2 regions of the Brevundimonas sp. DC300-4 genome follow, and region 2 is predicted to be linked to the other one. Evidence: predicted binding sites of a transcription regulator. Region 2 holds the regulator's gene; the other holds the start of a gene.

Evidence for each region. The regulator LexA, encoded in region 2, represses DNA repair genes until DNA is damaged. The targets are predictions, from matches to a motif close to ATGTTCNCNANNTGTTCT.
Region 1: ACP7AZ_RS01700 (ATP-dependent helicase) is a predicted target of LexA. The motif match lies at 4,431-4,448, and genes of this name have one in related genera.

The regions. Positions count from the first base shown of each region.
Region 1 is NZ_JAFCWC010000001.1:343,365-350,966, forward strand. Features, by position in the region: gene parE (DNA topoisomerase IV subunit B) at 1-150, opposite strand, end outside; gene ACP7AZ_RS01690 (O-antigen ligase family protein) at 116-1,462, opposite strand; gene ACP7AZ_RS01695 (hypothetical protein) at 1,504-1,908, opposite strand; gene ACP7AZ_RS01700 (ATP-dependent helicase) at 2,045-4,420, opposite strand; gene ACP7AZ_RS01705 (hypothetical protein) at 4,544-4,735, shown strand; gene ACP7AZ_RS01710 (hypothetical protein) at 4,736-5,062, shown strand; gene ACP7AZ_RS01715 (SIMPL domain-containing protein) at 5,118-5,834, opposite strand; gene ACP7AZ_RS01720 (ribbon-helix-helix domain-containing protein) at 5,877-6,101, opposite strand; gene ACP7AZ_RS01725 (Coq4 family protein) at 6,177-6,938, shown strand; gene ACP7AZ_RS01730 (DMT family transporter) at 7,041-7,602, shown strand, end outside.
Region 2 is NZ_JAFCWC010000001.1:512,706-520,307, forward strand. Features, by position in the region: gene trpD (anthranilate phosphoribosyltransferase) at 1-991, shown strand, start outside; gene trpC (indole-3-glycerol phosphate synthase TrpC) at 988-1,776, shown strand; gene lexA (transcriptional repressor LexA) at 2,016-2,708, shown strand; gene ACP7AZ_RS02655 (ComEC/Rec2 family competence protein) at 2,705-4,891, opposite strand; gene gltX (glutamate--tRNA ligase) at 4,890-6,308, shown strand; gene gltA (citrate synthase) at 6,374-7,602, shown strand, end outside.

The DNA.
Region 1 (7,602 bases), 170 kb from region 2:
GGGGACGTGAGGCTGGACGGCTTGCGCAGGCGCTGCGGCCTGCAGCTTCAGGGCCGGTTCCGGGGCGGGCGCGGGTGCGCGTTCCGCAGCCGCCGGCTTCGGCGCTTCGGGCATGTCATCGAACAGGGACGGGACGGTGGACGCGGGCATGAGCAGAGTGTGCGGCGATTCGGGGAGCCGTCTGGTAGGCCCGTGACCTCGCCGTAGCAAGCGGCGCGCGGACGCGATCGGGCTCGAACGCCAGGGCGCGCGCCAGGATGGCCAGCAGCAGGGTCCAGGGCAGGTTGGCGTGGCTGAGCAACACGCTCTCCGACAGGCTCAGCAGCAGGAAGACCAGCAGATAGCCGACGGCCCAATAGCCTTCGCGGGCGCCCGAGCCCGGGATACGGAAGACGGTGACGACCGTAGCGATGGCGACGGTGATGCCGACCGTGATCGCGCCCGGCCAGCCGAGCTGGATCAGCAGATCGATCCAGCCGTTGTGCGCCGACGGCACGGGCCACTGGGTCTCGGCGCGGATGAAGGCGGCGGGCACCGAATCCTTGCCCCAGAAAGCCTGGTAGCCGAAGCCGGTCCACGGCCGTTCGGAGACCTCCCGCATCAGGGCGGCCCAGATGTCGGTCCGACCGGTCAGGGAGGGGTCCTTGCCCAGCGCCTGAAGCACCATGGCCGGGTCGGTGATGAAGACATAGGCCCCGCTCGCCGTCAGGACGACGCCGAACCAGACGGCGACGATGGAGAAGGCTGCGCCGCCGCGCTTCATGGCCCAAAGGCCTCCAACCGCGCCGACGCCGAGCATCAGGCAGAGGAGGGAGGTCTTGGACTGGGTCGCCAGCACCAGAAGCGTGGTGATGGCCAGGGTGATGGCGGGCAGCAGTCGTCGCTGATCCGCAGAGGCGAGACAGGCGGCGGCGGCCACGGCCCCGGCCGACATGACCAGCCCCATCTGGTTCTTCTCGTACCAGAGGCCGCGCCACAGGCCGGCGTTCTCGATCTGGTGCACGCCGATGGTCGGGTTGGCGAAGACCATGACGAGACTGCCCAGCCCCATGATCAGCGAGGCCAGCATCAGCATGCGCGGCAGGTGGCGGCCGGTGAAGGCGACGCCGAGATAGATGGCGAAGGCGCTGGAGATGGCCATGCCGATGACTCGCCTCTGGGTCACACCCGGATCGATGGACCACCATTTCGAGGCGAAGGCCTGAAGCACAAGCACCGCCAGGATCAGCCACGCCGGCCAGGCGCGCACGAGGACCGCCGGACGCAGGGCGATCAGGCCCGCGATGACGGCATAGACCGGCAGCCAGACGAGACGCAGGATCGGCGTCTCCACCTGTGTCGGGGCGAACACCGGGCCGATGAAGGCCTGGGTCAGCATCATGATCACGACGATAGCCGCCGCCTGTTCCCACAGGGGCGGGGCGGGGTCGGTCAGGTCAGGGGATTCGCCAGGCAGTCGCACGACCCGCAGGGTCGGCCATCGCCGCTAACGAACCGTTAGCCTCACCAGCGCGCCAGAAGGGCGTCGAGGCGGGCAACGGCAGCCGGGTCGCCCGCCCGCGTCGCGCGCAATTCCCGCCCCTCCGCCAGCAGTTCGTCGCCGCAGCGGAGTTCGTCCATGCGGGCGTTGATGGCGCGATCCTGTTCGGACTTGTCGCCGCCGAACTCGCTGCCGAGGAAGTCGCAGCGCACCCCGCGCCACATCACGGCCTCGACGGGGTCCGAGGGCTCGACGTTGACCGCCAGATAGCGCTCCTGTTCCGCCGCCCAGGCCGCATCGATGGCAGGCTGGGCCGCGGGGGCCGGCGCGGCGGCCGCCGCAGGTTCGGCAGGGGGAGCCGGTTCGGCGGCGGGTTTGCAGGCCGCGAGGACGAGGCCGGCGAGGCCGATGGTGATGATCCGGGACATGGCTAGCCCTCCCCAGGCTATTGAATAGTCACTGTGATTGGAAAGCGGAGCCGGGGAAAGGGCGTGCTGGACGAAACCGCTCCGGCGCGACCCTCGCCGTCTTGGCCGCACTGGCGACTCTGACTGAAAAGACTGCCTAGTCGCCCGCCCTCTCCACGAAGGTGTCGATGACCTTCTTCTCGCCGGCCTTTTCGAACTCGACGGTCAGCTTGTTGCCCTCGACAATCCGCACCGAGCCGTAGCCGAATTTCTGGTGGAAGACGCGCCGGCCCTTGGTGAAGCCCGAGCCCGACTTCGGGTCGGCGGTCGCCACCAGCCGGCCTTCGCCTTCGATGACCGTATTGCGGGCGGGGCGTGCGCCGGGGGCTCTGGACGCGGTGACCACTTGGGCCCGCTGCCAGCCCGGAGAGGTGTAGCCGGCGCCGAAGGTGGGGGCGTCATCCCAGCGGGATTTGGCCTCTTTCATCCCGGTCGAGGCGCCGTAGTAGCCGGTGTCGCTTTCGGCCTCGACGTGGGCGATAGGCAGTTCGTCGACGAAGCGGCTGGGCAGTTGCGAGGTCCAGCGGCCGTAGACCAGCCGGTTCGCGGCGAACGAAATTCGCGCATCCTGTTTGGCGCGGGTGACGCCGACGTAGGCGAGGCGACGCTCTTCCTCGAGGCCCTTCTCGCCTTTTTCGTCGATGCTGCGCTGGGACGGGAAGACGCCTTCCTCCCAGCCCGGCAGGAAGACCAGCGGGAACTCCAGCCCCTTGGCGCCGTGCAGGGTCATGATCTGCACCGCGTCCGACGACGGGCCGCGATCGAGGTCCATTACGAGGGAGACGTGTTCGAGATAGGCGCCGAGCGTCTCGAACGACTGCATCGCCTGGGTCAGTTCCTTGAGGTTGTCGAGGCGGGTCGGGCCGGTCACTCGGTCGGCCTTTTGCATGTCGGTGTAGCCGCTCTCTTCCAGCACGGTTTCGGTCAGCAGCCAGTGGCGGGTGTCGGCGGCCAGGGTACGCCAGCGGTCGAGGTCGCGCACGAAGGTCGACAGGGCCGTGCGCGTGCGGGCCTGAAGCTCGTCGGAGCCGATCAGCTCACGCACGGCGGTCATGGCCGAGACGCCGCGATGACGGGCGATCTGGAGGATCTTCTGGACCGAGGTTTCGCCAATGCCGCGCTTGGGCACATTGACGATCCGTTCGAACGCCAGGTCGTCGTCCTCGGACTGGATCAGGCGCAGATAGGCGTGGGCGTCGCGGATCTCGGCGCGCTCGAAGAAGCGCGGCCCGCCGATCACCGTATAGGGGATGGCCAGGAGGACGAACCGTTCCTCGAAGGCACGCATCTGAAACGACGCCCGAACAAGGACGGCCATGTCTTTGTATTTCAGGCCATCGCGCTTGGCGGTCTCGATCTCGTCGGCGATCAGCCGGCTCTCGGCCTCGCCGTCCCAGACGCCGCGCACCCGGACCTTGTCGCCCGTCTGGTCCTCCGTCCACAGGGTCTTGCCCAGCCGGTCGCGGTTGGCCGCGATCAGGCCGGACGCGGCCCCGAGGATATGGCTCGTCGAGCGATAGTTGCGCTCCAGCTTGACGATCTTGGCGCCGGGGAAGTCCTTTTCGAACCTGAGGATGTTGTCGACTTCTGCGCCACGCCATCCGTAGATCGACTGGTCGTCGTCGCCGACGCAGCAGACATTGCCGGTCGAGGCCGTCAGCAGCCGCAGCCACAGATACTGGGCGACGTTGGTGTCCTGATACTCGTCGACCAGGATGTAGCGGAAACGATTTCGATAGTCTTCTGCGATATCCGCGTGTTGAGACAGAATAGTAAGGTTGTGAAGCAACAGATCGCCGAAGTCGCAGGCGTTCAATGTGGCCAGTCGCGACTGGTAGGCGGCGTAGAGGGCCTGGCCCTTGCCGTTGGCGAAATCCTCGCCGGCGGGCAGCTGATCGGGCCTCCAGCCCCGGTTCTTCCAGTGGTCGATCAGGCCGGCCAGGGACTTGGGCGTCCAGCGCTTGGTGTCGATGTTGGCGCCCTCGAGCAGCTGTTTCAGCAGCCGCTCCTGATCGTCGGTGTCCAGGATGGTGAAGGTCGACTTCAGTCCTACCAGTTCGGCATGGCGGCGCAGGATCTGGGCCGCAACCGAGTGGAAGGTGCCGAGCCAGCGCAGGCCCTCGGCCGACGGACCGATCAGATGGGTGATTCGCTCGCGCATCTCGCGCGCGGCCTTGTTGGTGAAGGTGACGACCAGCAGCTCCCACGGACGGGCGCGGCCGGTGGCGAGGATATGGGCCAGACGGGTGGTCAGGACCCGGGTCTTGCCCGTGCCGGCGCCGGCGAGGACCAGGACAGGCCCCTCGGTCGTCTCGACGGCCTCGCGCTGTTCGGGGTTCAGGCCGCTGAGATAGTCCGGCGTCTCATGCGCCACGCCTTCGGGACCGCGCGAGCGGGCCAGGTCGGAGATGCGCGACCCGGACACTGGAGGATTGGGCAGGAAATCGGTCAAACAGAGGCACTCGGGAGCGATGCGGGATTCGAGAACCTAATGAGCACATGAGGCAAAGTCAGGCCCTCACGGTTCATCTCCCGGAACCGGCAAGCGTGGCCGGAGTTTGGTCGGGTCAGGGGAAGCTTCTGAGAGGGAAATACAATGGCTGAGAATACAAACAGCGGCGGCGGCAACACAGGCCTCGCCTTTATCGTTGGCGCGGTCGTGGTCGTGCTGGCGATCGTGGCGTACTTCGTCTTTGCACGCGGCGGCATGGGTGGAGACACCAAGGACGTCAACGTCGACGTGAATTTGCCGTCGGTCGAGGCGCCGGCCGTCCCGGGGACCAACTAGATGACGGACCCGAATATGCCGCCCGAACGCGTCGTGGTCGTCGATCCGCCGCGCCAGACCACCGTCAATGTCCAGCCCGAGCGTCGTGGCGGGGGCGGTGGCGCCATGGCCTTCATCGTGGGCGGCCTTCTGGTCGTCGTCGCGGTCATCGCCTTCTTCGTCTGGAACGGTGGCGGCATAGCCACGCCGGACGCGGCGGACACCAACGTCGATGTCGATGTAAACCTGCCAACTCTGCCGGAAGCGCCGAAGCTTCCGGATGCCCCGACGCTTCCACCGATCGAGCCGCCGACCCTGCCGTCGCCGGGTCCGGCCCCGTCGAACTGATCGACTGAATGTCTCCTCCCTGCCGCGAAGCGGTGGGGAGGAGACGCTGCAACAGCTAGCGCAGCTGGTAGGTGACCGTTGCCACCACGCGGACGCGCTTGTCCAACGAGGTGGATTCGCTGTCGACGTCCTCGCGGGCGAGGATCTCGAACGAACCCTGGGTCGCCTGTTTGATCGGACCCAGCGGCGCCCCCGAATCCTTGGCGAACTGTTCGGCGCCCGAACGGGCCGAGGCGGTGGCCTCGGCGATCATCTCCGGACGCACGTCATTGAGCTTGGTGAAGACATAGGTCGGGGCGGTGAAGTCCAGCAGGACGCCCTGACGGACTAGGTCGTTCAGGGCGCGTTCGGTCTGGGCCACGCGGGCGACGTCCGTCGTGCGGACCGTCACGCTCTGGGCAACGATATAGTGCGGCGTGCCGTCGGACGGGGCATAGCTCTGCGACTGGGTGTCGGTGACTTCCAGGCGGCCGATAGTGATGATGTCGTCGGCGTAGCCCTGTGAGGTCAGGAAGGCCCGGACCTTGGCCAGATCGCCGTCGATCTTGGACTGGACCCCCGGCAGTTCCTCGCCGGCCACGGTGAACCGCAACGACAGGATGGCCAGATCGGCCTCGACATTGCGCTCGGCGACGCCGCGTACGGTGACCTGGCGGTTGCCGGTGTTGGCGTTGACCACGCCCCCGCCGACGGCGATGCCGGCCCCGATCAGGCCTAAGGCGATGAGGCCGCCGATGATGGCCGGTGGAATGAGGCTGCGGTCGATCTGCACGTTGGTTTCCCCTTGTTGAGAAGGGCAGGCTGCGCCTTGAATTCAGCGTTCGCCAATGACCCTTTCTGACGCCGAGAATTCCAGCGCCAGAAGGCGGCAGGCGGAGGCCAGGGGGCGGCGGCCGCGCGTTTCGTCGACCCAGACCAGCAGGCCTGCGTGGCTGAGCCCGCGCGCCAGGGCGATACGGTCCAGCACGGCCCAGAATTCGGGCTCAAGCGCCACGGAAGTGGCGTGGCCGGCGAGGACGACGGAGCGTTTCTTGAGCACAGGATCTCCGGCGGAACGGCTTTGAGCAGACGGTGGGTTGCGATAGGATACCCGACTTCGAGCAGGATGTTTCCGATGACGATGGGCGCCGCCGTCTACCCCGACGAATTCCAGGTGCTCAAGCCGCAACGGATTCGGCCGGTCACCGCGTTTCGCGCCTTCCGCAAGCTGATCCGCGACAAGGAGGACACCGCCCAGGTGTTCGAGATCATGCGGGCCCTGGCCGGCCGGTCAGGCGCCAGGGGCTACGGCCGGATGCTGAAGACGGTCGAGGGTGGGCGTCAGGCCTTCCTGCGCGACGAACTGGCGTTGAAGCTGGACGATCCGATCTGGCTGGCGCGGTTCGCGCCGGGCACGGTCGGGGCGAAATACAAGGCGTTCCGTGAAGCGCGAGGGTTCACTGCAGACGGTCTGGCCGAGACCGCGCGCGAAGTGGCGCCCGAGATCGATGCGCCGCATCCGGTGATCTGGTACTCGCGCCGGCTCCGGGACGTGCACGATATCTGGCATGTTTTGACCGGCTACGGCACCGACGCTCTGGGCGAAGCCTGCGTGGTCAGCTTCTCCTATGCCCAGACTCACAATCTCGGCTTCGGTTTCATCGGCTACGGCGCGGCGCGGGAAATCCAGCGCGAGAAGCGGTCCATCCCGGCGCGGCGGGCCGTCTTGCAGGCCTGGTCGAACGGGCGCCGGGCGCAGTGGCTGCCGGGGCTGGATTACGAGGCCCTGTTCGCCGAGCCGCTGGCGACCGCGCAGGCGCGGCTGGGCATTCGACCGGCGACCGTTTACGCCGCTGTGCCTGCGGCGAATCTGGCGGCGCTGAAGCTTCGCGGCTGACATAAGCGGCGCTTGTCAGCAGTCTTCGGTATCGGTGTTGCACCGTTCCCGTCGGGAGCGCATCCAGCGCAATCCCGTCTCCCCGCGTTTCGTGAGTCTGCCTTGACCCTTTCCGAGCTGCGCCGGCCGTCCGCCGGCGTCCTGGCCATCGCCGGCGTCGCGCTGTGCGCGATCATCTGGGGCACGACCTGGTATGCCATCACCTGGCAACTGGGAACGGTCGATCCGGTGGCGTCCCTGACCTGGCGGTTCGGGCTGGCGGCTCTTGTCCTGTTCGTCGGCTGTGCGGCGACGCGGCGGTCGCTGGCGTTGAACCGGGGCCAGCATCTGGCGGCGCTGGGGCAGGGGGCGTTCGTCTTCGCCGTCAGCTACACCTTCACCTATGCCGCCGAAGGGCATGTAACCTCCGCCATCGTCGCCGTGGTGTTCGCGGCCCTGGCCTTCCTCAATCTGGTGATGTTCCGGGTCTTCGTCGGCCAGAAGGCGTCGCGCATGGCGTGGGTCGGAGCGATCCTGGGTGTCGTCGGGGTCGCCGTGCTGTCCGGCGGCGAGGCCCTGGGGGCCGGGTTCGACGCCCGCGCCCTGACCGGCATCGGCCTGGCCGTGCTGGCTGTGAGCAGTTCGGCCGTCGGCAACTATTTCTCCTGGAAGGGGCAGGAGCTCG
Region 2 (7,602 bases):
CCTGACCACGGCCGAGGCCGGCGACTTCTTCGCCGCCTGTCTGCGCGGCGAGCCGACGCCGGCCCAGGTCGCCGCCGCCGTGACCGCCCTGCGGATCCGCGGCGAGACGGTCGAGGAGATCGCCGCCTTCGCCCAGGCGATGCGCGATGCGGCCGTGACGCTGGACCATCCCTATGACGTCATCGACACCTGCGGCACCGGCGGCGACGGGGCCCACACCTTCAACATCTCGACCGCCGCCGCCCTGGTGCTGGCCGGCGCGGGCCTGAAGGTCGCCAAACACGGCAACCGCGCCATGAGTTCGAAATCCGGGTCATCGGACGTGCTCAGCGTCCTCGGCGTCGACCTGACCGCGGGACTGGCGCAGCAGCGGCAGGCGCTCGACGAGGCCGGCATCGCCTTCCTGTTCGCCCCCGCCTACCACGGCGCCATGCGCCACGTCGGACCGGTCCGCGCCGAGATCGGTTTCCGCACCGTCTTCAACCTTCTGGGACCGCTCTCCAATCCAGCGGGCGCCAAACGTCAGGTCATGGGCGTCTATGATCCGCGCCTTGTCGAGCCGCTGGCCGAGGTGCTGGGCCGGCTCGGCGCGACCCGGGCCTGGACCGTCCACGGTCAGGGCCTCGACGAACTGACCACCACGGGACCGACCGAGGTGGCGGAGTGGAAGGACGGGGTCGTCCGCCGTTTCACCGTCACGCCCGAGGACGCCGGCCTGCCCCGCGCCGACATCGAAGCCCTGCGCGGCGGCGACGCGGAGACCAATGCGGTGGCCCTGACCGCCCTGCTGGCCGGGGAGACCGGTCCCTATCGCGACGTCGTGCTGTTGAACGCCGCCGCCGCCCTGGTGGTCGCGGACAAGGCGCCGGACCTCAAAGTCGGCGTGGCCCTCGCCGCTGTCGCCATCGACGAGGGCAGGGCGGCCCGGGCGCTCGCCGATCTGGCCCGCATCACCTCGATGCCGCCGCCCGTTGCCGAAGACCCCGCATGACCGACATCCTCGACCGTATCGCCGCCTACAAGCGCGAGGACGTGGCCGCCCGCAAGGCCGCCCAGCCGCAGGCGGAGATCGAATCCCTGGCGCTGATCGCCGGCATGCCGCGCGGCTTCCGCAGCGCGCTGGAGCGCCGCGCCGCGCCCGGCCGCCCCGCCCTGATCGCCGAGATCAAGAAGGCCAGTCCATCAAAGGGCCTGATCCGTGCGGACTTCGACCCGCCGGCCCTGGCGCAGGCCTACGAGGCGGGGGGCGCGGCCTGCCTGTCGATCCTGACCGACGGCCCCAGCTTCGAGGGCGCCGACGACTATCTGATCCAGGCCCGCGCCGCGGTCGCCCTGCCCTGTCTGCGCAAGGACTTCCTCGTCGACCCCTGGCAGGTGGCCGAGAGCCGCGCCCTGGGCGCCGACTGCATCCTGATCATCCTGGCTATGATCGACGACGTTCTGGCCGGCGAGCTGCTATCCGAGGCGAAACGCTTCGGTATGGACGCCCTGATCGAGACCCACGACGAGGCCGAGATGGAGCGCGCCGCCGCGTTGCGCGGGGATCTGGTCGGCATCAACAACCGTTCCCTGCGAACGTTCGACGTCGACCTCCGCGCCACGGCCCGCCTGGCCCCGCTGTCGCCAGCGGGCTCGCTTCTGGTGGCCGAAAGCGGGATCTTCAGCCCGGCCGATGTCTTGGAGGTCTCCAGCGCTGGCGCCGCGGCCATCCTCGTCGGCGAAAGCCTGATGCGTCAGGCGGACGTGACGGCCGCGACGCAAGCTCTGCTCGCCTAGGGTCTTCCTTCTCCCGCTGGGAGAAGGTGGCTCGCGAAGCGAGACGGATGAGGATCGGACCTCACCAGCAGCGCACGACACTCGCCGTTTCGCGCAAGACCGATCGCGCCGCTCTCGGGCGCTCAGGCCCCCTTCCACCGGGAGAGGGTATTCGCCTCTGCCGTTAAGTTGACATTAGGCAAGAACACTTACAGAACATCGGCAACGGTTCACGACTTGTTCTGGAGGCGATTCCCACCATGCTGACGCGCAAGCAGCACGAACTCCTGATGTTCATCCATGAACGACTCAAGGAGACCGGCGTTTCGCCGTCGTTCGACGAGATGAAGGAGGCGCTGGATCTGGCGTCCAAGTCGGGCATCCACCGGCTGATCACGGCGCTGGAGGAACGCGGCTTCATCCGCCGCCTCGCCCACCGCGCCCGCGCCCTTGAGGTGACCAAGCTGCCGGAACAGGCGACGGCGGGAGCTGTGCGTGGCCGCGCGGGCTTCACCCCGGCGGTCATCGAGGGCGGGGGCCGCAGCCCTGCCGCCGAGCCCGCCAACGACACCCGCGAACTGGTTCTGGTCGGCAAGATCGCCGCCGGCGTGCCCATCGCCGCCCTGCAACAGGACCACGGCCGCTATCAGGTGCCCGAATCCATGCTGGGCGCCGGCGAGCACTACATGCTCGAGATCGAAGGCGATTCGATGATCGAGGCCGGCATCCTCAACGGCGACCTGGTGGTCATCAAACGTGTCGACACCGCCGCGTCCGGCGAGATCGTCGTGGCTTTGGTTGAAGGTGAAGAGGCGACGCTCAAACGCTTGCGCAAGAAGGGCAATTCCATCGCCCTGGAGCCCGCCAACCGCAACTACGAGACCCGCATCTTCGGTCCCGACCAGGTCGAGGTCCAGGGCAAGCTGGTCGGCCTGATCCGCCAATACCACTAGACGCCGTCACTCGGGACCACATCCGCCGCATCGGGATCGCTGATGCGGCTCCAAGGCCTGTCGCCCCGCACATCAGTGGCCCAGACCGCGCGCCAGCCCTGAGCGGTGCGCCACAACTCGACTGAACCGCCCTGCGCATAATCCAGTCCGTCGAGCACCAGTTTTCCATCGCAGCTTGGCGGCAGGTCTTGGACAACGGCTCGGACGCTGACCAGCGGCGCTGAGGCGCACAAGGCGGCGAGCTGGCCGGCGTCCGGCGCGGCCTTCCCCCACCACAGGGCGATGGGCGCCCTATCGGTTTTGGCCGGAGCGCAGCTTGATCGCGCGCAGACCCATCCGTCTTCGGGTCGTGGCTCCAGCGTCAGCCCGCGCCGCCGCGACCACAGGTCCGCCGCGAACTGCCGCACGCCCGGCCGCACCACGACCGCCTTGCCCGCCTCGCTGAACGCCGCGTTCGTTCCGCCATCCCCGATCCAGAGCGTCGGTGTGGGCGCGCGAGGCCACAGCAGGACAGCGCAGGCGAAGGGCAGGCCCAGCCACCGCAGCCGCCCCTGCCACAGGCACAGGAAAAGGACGCCGAGGAACGAGATCGGCAGCACATGGTCCGGCGCGCTGGCGATGGTCTTCACCGCCCCTGGCAGCCCCGCCGTCCAGTGACCGATGGCCAGCATCAGGTCGACTCCCTTGCCGGCCACCCACAGGAACGGCCCGCCCAGCCCGATGGGCTCCAGCAAGGCTCCCAGCGCCAGCGCCGGCATCATCACGAAGTCCGCGATAGGCGACGTCGTCAGGTTGGCGAGCAGCCCGTACATGGCCGCCCTGTTGAAATGCTGGACCGCGAACGGTCCGGTCGCCGCGCCGGCCACCAGACTGGCCGTCACGGCGATCAACAGCCAGTGCCGCGCCGACTGGAACGCCGCGATCGGCCAGGGCACGGACAGCTCCCGTGTCCTCGGCGGCCAGCCCTCCGACAAGGCCACCAGGGCCGCCGTCGCTGCGAACGACATCTGGAAGCCCGGCGTCACGATGGCCTCAGGCTGAAGGATCAGGACAACCATCGCCGCCAGCGCCAGCGCATGCATGGTGATCGCCGGCCGGTCCAGCAGGATCGCCGCGAAAGCGACCGACGCCGTGATCGCCGCCCGCTGCGCCGGCGGGGGCGCGCCGGACAGCACCAGATAGCTCCACACGGCGACCAGCCCCGCGACCGCCGCCACCTTCTTGCCCGACACCCTCAGCGCCAGCCACGGCCAGGCGGCGACGCCAAGCCGGACAAGGAAGAAGGCGAACCCGCCGACGATGGCCATGTGCAGACCCGAGATCGACAGGATGTGCGCCAGGCCGGAATCCCGCATGGCATCGAGGTCTTCGCGCGCGATCCAGGTCTCATGGCCCGTGGTCATGGCCGCCGCGATCCCGCCCGTCCGCTCGCCCAGCCGGGCGACGATCCGCTGCGACAGGGCGAACCGCGCGCCGTTGACCGCCATCGACAGCCGCAGTCGCCATGGCGGCGGCGCCAGATACGCCTCCCGCGTCTCGCCCAGTGCGAAAGCCGTGCCGCCGAGCCTCTGAAACCAGGCGTTGCGGCCGAAATCATAGGCCCCGGGACTGGCCGGGGGCGGCGGCGGATTGAGGATGGCGAACAGCCGGATCGCCGAGCCCGGGGTCGGCGGCTCCCCCCGCACCGTCGCCCGCAGCCGGATTGGCGTCGCCTCGGGCTCCAGCCCCCGGATCCGCACCGGCGCGACGACGATCCGATGGCCGCGGTCGCCCGGGCTGTCGACATCGACGACCCAGCCCTCGACGACGGTCGGCTCCGCCAGCGCCGGCGCGATCGGCGCCGCCACCGCCTCCGCCCGCAGCCTGGCGCCCGCGAGCCCCAGGAACAGGCAGGCGACCAGCATCAGCGGCAGGGTAACAGCCCGACCCCGCCTCAGCAGCTTCGCGCCCAGCCACACCCCCGTCGCCGACACCGCCGCGACCGCCGGTGGCCACAACGGCGGCTCCTGCCTCAGCGCGAAATAGACCGCCGCCCCGCCGCCGAAGGCCACCGGCGCCCACAGCCGCCAGCGCATCGACTGGGCCAGCACCTCGTCCCAGGCCCAGGCACGAAGACGCGCCGACAGGCTGGGCTTTGCCGCATCGGGGGGTATAAGGGCGGCCCGTTCGGACCCCTCCCCCATGCCCACAGCCTCCTCTCCCCAGGTCGTCACCCGCTTCGCCCCCTCGCCCACCGGCTACCTCCATATAGGAGGCGCGAGAACGGCGTTGTTCAACTACCTTTACGCGAAAGGCCGCGGCGGCAAGTTCCTCGTCCGCATCGAGGACACCGACCGGGAGCGTTCGACCGACGACGCCGTCAAGGCGATCTTCGACGGCCTGAGCTGGCTTGAGCTGTTCGCCGACGAGGAGCCGGTTTTTCAGCACGCCCAGGCCGACCGGCACCGCGACGTCGTGGACCAGTTGCTTGAGCTCGGCGCTGCCTATCGCGACTTCACAACCGCGGAGGAGACCGGCCGCCTGCGCGACGAAGCCAAGACCGAACGCCGTACCTTCGAATCGCCATGGCGCGACCGCCAGCCGACCGTCGACGACCTGTCCCAGCCGCACGTCGTGCGCTTCCGACGCCCCCTGCCGGGCCGGGTCATTGTGCCGGACGCCGTCCAGGGCGAGGTCAGTTGGGACGCGAACGATCTGGACGACCTGGTCCTGCTGCGCTCCGACGGCGCCCCGACCTATAATCTCGCCGTCGTCGTCGACGACCACGACATGGGGGTGACGCATGTCATTCGCGGCGACGACCATCTGAACAATGCCGCGCGCCAGTCGCTGATCTATGACGCCCTGGGCTGGAACCGGCCCGTGTTCGCCCACATCCCGCTGATCCACGGCCCCGACGGCGCCAAACTGTCGAAGCGCCACGGCGCCCAGGCGGTCCATGAGTATGCCGACATGGGCTATCTGCCCGAGGCGATGCGCAACTATCTGGCTCGTCTGGGCTGGGCCCATGGCGACGACGAACTGTTCGGCGACGAACAGGCGCGGGACTGGTTCGATCTGGACGGCGTCGGCAAGGCGCCGGCCCGACTGGACTTCGACAAGCTGGCCCACGTCAATTCGCACTGGCTGCGTCTGGCCGCCGACGAGCGGCTGGCCGGCCTGACGCTGGACGCCCATCTCGCCAGGGGCGCGCCCCTCAACGAGGGCGACGAGGCCCGCCTCCAGCGCGCCATGCCGTTCGTCAAGGATCGCGCAAAGACCCTGCTGGAACTGGCGGATCAGACAGCTTTCGTTCTCAAGACCCGTCCGCTCGAACTCGACGAAAAGGCCCGCGCCCTGCTGTCCGGAGAGACGGTCGAACGCATCGCCCGCGTCCGCGCGCGTCTCGCCCTGTTCGAAAGCTGGGACGTGTTTGCCCTGGAGGCCGAGCTCAAGGCCTTCGCGGAGGAAGAGGGCGTCGGCTTCGGCAAGATCGGCCCGCCGATGCGCGCAGCCCTGACTGGCGGGATCGCTTCGCCCGACATCGCGCGCACCCTCTCGGCCCTCGGACGCGAAGACGCGCTGGGGCGCTTGGATGATGCGCTGCAACAGACTAAGTGAACGGCCATAACAATCGGGGTCCGGGTTTCTCGCGTCCGGACAGAACACGAAAGCAAGGGCGCCAGATGACCGAAGCCTCCAAATCCGCCGGGTCGGCGACCCTGACCTACGGCGACAAGTCCGTCGAACTGCCGGTCCTGTCCGGCACGACCGGACCTGACGTTATCGATATACGCAAACTGTACGGCGCGACCGACGCCTTCACCTTCGACCCGGGCTTCACCTCTACGGCGGCCTGTGAAAGCGCCATCACCTATATCGACGGTGACGCCGGCATCCTGCTGCACCGCGGCTATCCGATCGGCCAGCTGGCCTCGAAGTCGAACTTCATCGAGGTCTGCCATCTGCTGTTGCACGGCGAGCTTCCGACCGCCGCCGAGTACGCGGCGTTCGAGGAGACGATCACCCGCCACACCATGCTGCATTCGCAGTTCGACCGCTTCTTCGAAGGCTTCCGCCGCGACGCCCATCCGATGGCGATCATGGTTGGCACGGTCGGCGCCCTGTCGGCCTTCTACCACGACAGCCTGGACATCCACGATCCGGTCCAGCGCAACATCTCGGCCATCCGCCTGATCGCCAAGATGCCGACCCTGGCGGCCCGCGCCTACAAATACCACATCGGCCAGCCGTTCGTTTCGCCGCGCAACGACCTCAGCTACGCCGAGAATTTCCTGCGTATGTGCTTCGCCGTTCCGGCCGAGGACTATGTCGTCGATCCGAAGATGGCCAAGGCCATGGACCGCATCTTCACCCTGCACGCCGACCACGAACAGAACGCCTCGACGTCGACCGTTCGCCTGGCCGGTTCGTCGGGCGCCAACCCCTTCGCCTGTATCGCCGCCGGCATCGCCTGCCTGTGGGGTCCGTCGCACGGCGGCGCCAACGAAGAGGCGCTGATGATGCTCAAGGAAATCGGCACGCCCGACAAGATTCCGGAGTTCATCCAGGGCGTTAAGGACAAGAAATACAAGCTGATGGGCTTCGGCCACCGCGTGTACAAGAACTACGATCCCCGGGCGACGGTGATGAAGGAGTCCGCGGACGAGATCCTCGAACTGGTCGGCGACAAGAACGATCCCCTGTTCCAGGTCGCCAAGGAACTGGAGCGCATCGCTCTTTCGGACGAGTATTTCATCGAGCGTAAGCTGTTCCCGAACGTCGACTTCTATTCGGGCATTACCCTCTCGGCGATGGGCTTCCCGACCTCGATGTTCACCGTCCTGTTCGCCCTGGCCCGCACGGTGGGCTGGATCGCCCAGTGGGAAGAGATGCTGGCCGATCCGGCGCAGAA